One region of the Micromonospora sp. CNZ296 genome, then DNA from elsewhere that is predicted to be linked to it. Evidence: predicted binding sites of a transcription regulator. Region 1 holds the regulator's gene; the other holds the start of a gene.
The links. Region 1 encodes HspR, which represses chaperone genes until heat shock. Its sites were predicted from a motif close to TTGAGTNNNNNNNACTCAA; they were not measured.

Region 1 (3,406 bases):
GCGCTGTCCGGGCCGGTGGCGCACCACGCCACCGAGCTGCTCTCCCCGCTGCGTGATCTGTTCGCCGCGGTCTTCTTCGTGTTCTTCGGGCTGGTCACCAACCCGTTGGACATGCCGCCGGTCCTGCTGCCCGCGCTGCTGCTCGCAGTGGTGACCATGGCGACGAAGGTGGCCACCGGCTACCTGGCCGCCCGCCGGGCCGGAATCGCCGAGCCCGGACGCTGGCGGGCCGGCCTGGCGCTGACTCCGCGCGGCGAGTTCTCCATCGTCATCGCCGGGCTGGCCGTCGCGGCCGTCTACCCGGTGGAGCCGAAGCTCGCCGCGCTCGCCACCGCGTACGTGTTGATCACGGTGGTGACCGGGCCGCTGCTCGCCCGCCTGCCGGACAGCCCGTGGTTCAAGCAGTGGCTGCGCACCCGCGCCGCCGCCGCACGGCCGCCCGCGCCGCTGCCCCTGGGCACCGGCGACTGACCGGGCCGGGCCGGATCAGCCGCAGGGCAGATCCGGCCCGGCGTTGTCAAATTGATCCCGGGAAGGTCTACCCCTGCTCCGTCCAACCGCGTTAACGTTTCGGCCCAGCAGCCAGGGTCCGCGGGTGGCCTGCGCCCCCGCCAGCGCAAGCGGAAGGTCGGCCGGTGAGCGTGCAGGAAGAGACGTTCCGCGGCTTCGCCAACCCGGTCGATCCCTCGCCCGCCGAGCTTCGGGCGTGGGCCTATCAGCCGGATTCGGTGCCGCTGACCTCGATGCCGCCCGACTGGGATCTGCTGGTAGCCGGTGACCATCTGGTGCAGACGCTGTTCGATCTGGCCATGGATCAGGGCTGCCCGGCGCGGCGGTTCACGCTGCACTGCCTCTACATCTACGCCGCCGACGGCATCCGGACGAACTTCCGCGCCCACCCCAAGCGCCGGTTCCGCAAGCTGGTCGAGCAGGCCGAGAAGTCCGGCGACGACCTGATGCGCAACTGGGCGCACAACAGCCGGGTGCTGCTCGCCCGGCCGGATCTCTTCGTCTACCGGGACTGGTGCGAGGGCGGCCTGGTCCGCGAGAACCGCCGCCTCTGACCACCTCGACCCGCCCACGTCGACCTCACTGGCCGTCGACCCGACCGGCCTGGTCGATCATGAACTTGGCGGTATTTGGTGTCCGGTTTGTCGCCGCCAACTTCATGATCGACCGCGAGGGCGGGTGCGTGGTGCCCGCCGGGAGCAACCTGACGTCCCGGCCGGCCCTGCAGAACACGAACGGGCCGGGATCCCCCGTGGATCCCGGCCCGCACGTCGGCGGATCGTCTAGGTCGACCCGCCCTGCTTCTTGCGCCGCTCGTCGTCCCGCGCCCGGTCCACGCCGTGGTCCGTCTGGTCGGCGAAGCGCCCTTCCTTGACCTTGTCGCTGAAGCGTCCCTCGGTGACCCGGTCGAACCGCTCGCGCACGTTCTCGGCCACCTTCTCCAGCCGTTCCTCCGCGCGCTCGGCCACCTTCTTCGCCGGTTCCGTCATGACTCCCCCCGCCAGCCCGGAATCCGCTTTGGGGCTTTTGCCCCTACGGAAAAGCCTAGTTGACCCCGCTCTGCCGTACCCCGCTTTCCCCTGACCCGGCCCGCGAACCGACCGGGGAACGACGAAGGCCGGCGCAGCCCCGGGGGAGCGGGGCGCGCCGGCCTTCAGGTACGGAATCAGCGGTCGGGAGCGCGGCGCGGACGCCAGACGACGAGCGCGGTGGACGTGCGGTTGGTGGGCACGAGGTCGCCGCGGGGGAAGCCGCCGAGCGACTCCAGCTCGGCGATCCGCCGGTACGCGGCGTCCAGTTCCGCCTCCAGCCGGGCCACCCGCTGCTGCGCCTCTTCGAGCAGCCGCTCCAACCCGATGATCCGCTTGACCCCGGCCAGGTTGATCCCGTCGTCCTGGCTGAGCCGCTGCACCTCGCGGAGCAGCACCACGTCCCGGACGCTGTACCGGCGACCGCCGCCGGACGCCCGGCCGGCCTGCACCAGGCCCAGCCGGTCGTACTGGCGCAGCGTCTGGGGGTGCATCCCCGCCATCCGCGCGGCCACCGAGATCATCAAGACCTTGGCCTCGTATGCCTGGTCACCCGAGCCGACGTACTCCTCCGACATGCCCGCTCACCTCCGGTGCCGCCGTCAACTGAATCGACGTACCCGCGCGTCGAGATGTTCCCGCGCGGCGGGCGGAGTCTGCGCCGCGAAGGTCTCCAGCGCCGCCCGCGCCTCGTCCGAGACCTTCGCCGGAACCACCACGTCGAGCGTGACCAGCAGGTCACCGGCGCGGCCGTCCTTGCGTACGACGCCCTTGCCGCGGGCGCGCAGCACCCGCCCGCTGGGCGTACCCGGTGGCACCCGCAGGGTCACCGTCCCGTCCAGGGTCGGCACGCGCAGGTCCGTGCCGAGAACCGCCTCGGCGTACGTGATCGGGACGTTCAGGGTCAGGTCGTCCCCGGTGCGCCCGAACAGCTCGTCCGGGCGGACCTTGACCTGCACGAACAGGTCGCCCGCCGGACCGCCCCGCTCGCCGGGCTCACCTCGGCCGGCCAGGCGGATCCGCTGCCCGTCCGACACCCCGGCGGGGAAGCGGACGTGCAGCGTGCGGGTCTTGGTGACCCCGCCGGTGCCGTGGCACTCCGGGCACTTCTCCTCGACGATCGTGCCGACACCCTGGCAGTTGCGGCACGGCTCGGAGAAACTGAACGACCCCTGGTTGCGGGTGGTCACGCCGGCACCGTGGCAGACCGGGCAGGCCACCGGCTGGGTGCCGGGCTTCGCGCCGTTGCCGTGGCAGGTGTCGCAGACGCCGGGCGCGCGCAGCGTCAGCGGCAGCGTGACGCCGCGTACCGCGTCTTCGAAGTCGAGCGCCACCTCGGTCTCGACGTCCCGGCCGCGGGCCGGGCCGCGCGGACGTGCCGGACCGCCGCCACCTGCACCGCCGGAGAAGATCGAGCTGAACAGGTCGGTGAAGCCGCCGCCGCTGAACCGGCTGTCCCCACCCCCGGCGCCGCCGCCGAACAGGTCGGAGACGTCGAACGGCATGCCGCCCGGCTGGCCCGCGCCGCGGGCGTTGCGCCGGAAGGCGCCGGAGCCGAACAGCGAGCGCATCTCGTCGTACTCACGGCGCTTCTTCTCGTCACCGAGCACCGCGTACGCCTCGGAGACGGTCTTGAACCGCTCCTCGGCGCCGGTGTCGCCGGGGTTGTGGTCCGGGTGCGACTCCCGGGCCAACTTGCGGTACGCCTTCTTGATCTCGTCCGAGGAGGCGGACTTGTCCACGCCCAACGCGGCGTAGTAGTCCTTCTCGATCCAGTCCTTGGAACTCACCGGTCCACCCCCTTCCACGGGTCGAACCCCGGTCGTCCCGCCCGCCCGGTGCGGGCGGGCGGGACGTCACGGGTCGGC
Region 2 (3,406 bases), on a different contig from region 1:
TCGGCGACTGTCACCTCGTCGGTGGTCAGCCCGGCCCGTTCCCGCTGCTGGGGCAGCAGGTGGTCCCGGGCGATGGCGACCTTCTCGTCCTCGGTGTAGCCGTCCAGCGCGACCAGCTCCATCCGGTCCAGCAGCGGGCCGGGGATCGCCTCGACCACGTTGGCGGTGGCCAGGAACAGCACGTCGGACAGGTCGAGGTCGACCTCCAGGTAGTGGTCGCGGAACGTGTGGTTCTGCGCCGGGTCGAGCACCTCCAGCAGGGCCGCCGCCGGGTCGCCGGAGTAGCCGGCGGCCAGCTTGTCGACCTCGTCGAGCAGCACGACCGGGTTCATCGAGCCGGCCTCGCGCAGCGCCCGCACGATCCGGCCGGGCAGCGCGCCCACGTAGGTGCGCCGGTGACCGCGGATCTCCGCCTCGTCCCGGACACCGCCGAGGGAGACGCGGACGAAGTTGCGGCCCAGCGCCCGGGCGACCGACTCGCCGAGGCTGGTCTTGCCGACACCGGGCGGACCGGCCAGGGCCAGCACCGCGCCGGAACCGCGTCCGCCGACCACGCCGAGGTTGCGCTCCGCGCGCCGGTTGCGCACCGCGAGGTACTCCAGGATGCGGTCCTTCACGTCGGCCAGGCCGGCGTGGTCGGCGTCGAGCACGGCCCGGGCCGCGGCCAGGTCCATGTTGTCCTGGGTACGCGTGTTCCACGGCATCTCCAGGACGGTGTCCAGCCAGGTACGGATCCAGCCCGCCTCGGGTGAGGCGTCGCTGGCCCGCTCCAGCTTGCCGACCTCGCGCAGCGCCGCCTCGCGGACCTTCTCCGGCAGGTCGGCGGACTCCACCCGGGAGCGGTAGTCGGCGGAGCCGTCCGGCTCGTCCTCGCCGAGTTCCTTGCGGATCGCGGCGAGCTGCTGGCGGAGCAGGAACTCGCGCTGGGACTTCTCCAGCCCTTCGCGGACGTCGCTGTTGATCTGCTCGGTGACCTCCTGCTCGGCGAGGTGTTCCTTCACCCAGCCGACGAGCAGTTCCAGCCGGGCGGTGACGTCCGGCGCGGCGAGCAATTCGGTCTTCTGCGTCAGGCTGAGCCAGGGCGCGTAACCGGCCGAGTCGGCCAGCTCGGACAGGTCGGTCATCCGCTCCATCGCGTCGATCACCTGCCAGGCGCCGCGCTGCTGCAGCACCGAGGTCATGAGCGCGCGGTACTCGCGGGCGAGTTCGCGGGCGCGGCCCGCCGGTGCGGGTTCGTCGAGTTCGGTCGCCTCGACCCAGAGCGCGGCGCCGGGACCGGGCACGCCGGAGCCGATGCGGGCGCGGGTGAGACCGCGGACGACCGCCGCCGGTTCGCCGCTGGGCAGCCGGCCCACCTTCTCGATCGTGGCTACCACGCCGACGGAGCCGTACTCGCCGTCGAGGCGGGGTACGGCCAGGAGTTCCTTGTCGCCGGTGGCGCGGGCCGCGTCGACGGCGGCCTGGGTGGTCGGGTCGAGGGTCACCGGGATGACCATCCCGGGCAGCAGGACGGCGTCGGTCAGTGGGAGTACCGGAAGAGTTGCCATCGAACACCTGCCATCACGTTGGTTGAGCGTGTCTGGCTCAAGTAACAAAACGTGCCCCTTGTTCCGGGTTGTGACCCACGCCACTACGAAGCGCCGCGTTCCCGCGCTCCGCACCCAATGGCGGCGCCCTTTACCGCGACCCGCCGAATGGAAACAGTCGGCTATTGTTGCGGAATTACCGCGCGGTAGGTCAAACTCTTAGCCACACCCCGCCCGACACAGGGAGTAATGGCGATGGCAAGGAAAGTAATCACCGTTCTGACCGACGACCTCGACGGCGGAAAGGCCGATCGGACCGTCGAGTTCAGCCTGGACGGCGTGGCGTACACGATCGACGTCTCCGACGAGAACGCGGGCGTCCTGCGCAAGGCGCTGGATCCGTACATCAGCGCTGGCAGGCGAATCGGCCGGGGAGCGACCGAGGTCGCCCGCGGCGCACGCCGCACCGCCCGGCCGAGCACCTCGGGAATGGACCGCGAGCAGAACCGCGCCATCCGGGAATGGGCCGCCAAGAACGGGTTCGAGATTTCCGAGCGCGGGCGCATCCCGGTGTCGGTGGTCGAGGCGTACAAGAACCGCTGACCGCCACCGGTTCACCGTCGGGCATCCCGGGGTCACGCTGAGAAATCGGCGCGGCCCCGATCGGCTTTCTACGGTCAGCGCTTTTCATCCGGCCGGATACCGCCGGCACGAAATTTCTTCCGGGATCACCTTTCACCGTGCCCGTACGCGGGAACGGCAGCGGCCGCCCGGAGGAGTCCCCCGGACGGCCGCTGCCGTTCGCCCGCTCAGTTGACCCGGATGCGCACCACGTCGATGGCGGGAGTCTGGTTGGCCCGCTCCATCATCGGGATGCGGTGCGAGCCGTCACCGGCCCAGACCGCGCACTGCGCCACGCCCGACTGCGCCAGGCCCGGAATCTGGATCAGCACGTCGTCCGGCTGGTTGCCGCCCCGCCCGTCCTCGGTGGCCACGAAGAAGGCCGGCACGTCCTGCGGGTTCGGAGGCTGCCGGGTGCTGCCGAGCATGCGGCAGGCGGTGTGGAAGTGGCCGCGCACCAGGCCCTGGCCGTTGAGCAGCGAGCTCTCCAGGTAGTAGCCGCCCTGGCCGGCGGCGAGGAAGCGGTCCCGCACCAGGTTCTTGGTGGTGACCCGGAGGGTGAACGGCTGGTTGCGCCGCACCTGGTTCGGGAACTGCGTGATCAGCAGCGACGGGTTGTTCGCCGCGGCGCCCACCTCACCGAACGCGGTGCTCACGCACCGGTTGCCGTTCTGAAAGCCGTCGTGCGCCTGGAGCTGGCTGCCGGAGCAGTCCTTGGCGAGCACGTTCAGGCCGTTGCCGCCACCGTTGTTCTGGCCACCGCCGTTGTTGTTCCCGCCGCCGTTGTTCCCGCCGTTCTGACCGCCGTTGTTGTTGCCGCCGTTCTGGCCCCCGTTGTTGTTGCCGCCGTTCTGACCGCCGTTGTTGTTCCCGCCGTTCTGGCCGCCGTTCTGCGGGGTGTCGGTCACCGCGCACTGGGCGAGCTGGTCCAGGCCCTGCGGGCGCTGGGCGACCCGGCCGATGGCGGTGGCGATCCGGTTGAGCGCCGCGGTCCGCTTGTCCGCGAGCGGACGCAGGATCGCGTTGTTGATGAACTCGCCGCCGTTGCGGCCCTCCGCCGCGAGCCGCCGGTTCGCGTCGGCGATCTGCGACTCCAGCAGCGCCAGGGTGCGGTCCACCTCGGCGCGGGCCTGACCGGGCACCTGCGGCAGCCGGCCCCGGACGTCCGGGCAGGCCACGGTCGGGGTGCCGGCGCCCGCGCCGCCCGCGTTGGTCTGCTGGCACTCGGCCGGCGACATCTGCCCGTCGCCCCAGTGGTT

Region 2: a site for HspR is predicted at 1,570-1,588, ahead of lon (endopeptidase La). Genes of this name have one in related genera too.

The regions. Positions count from the first base shown of each region.
Region 1 covers NZ_VISW01000015.1:139,734-143,139, forward strand. Annotated here, with positions in the region: gene FB455_RS24115 (cation:proton antiporter) at 1-471, shown strand, start outside; gene FB455_RS24120 (hypothetical protein) at 636-1,064, shown strand; gene FB455_RS24125 (hypothetical protein) at 1,293-1,499, opposite strand; gene FB455_RS24130 (heat shock protein transcriptional repressor HspR) at 1,676-2,116, opposite strand; gene dnaJ (molecular chaperone DnaJ) at 2,141-3,328, opposite strand.
Region 2 covers NZ_VISW01000018.1:81,110-84,515, forward strand. Annotated here, with positions in the region: gene lon (endopeptidase La) at 1-1,547, opposite strand, end outside; gene FB455_RS26285 (histone-like nucleoid-structuring protein Lsr2) at 1,782-2,129, shown strand; gene FB455_RS26290 (hypothetical protein) at 2,336-3,406, opposite strand, start outside.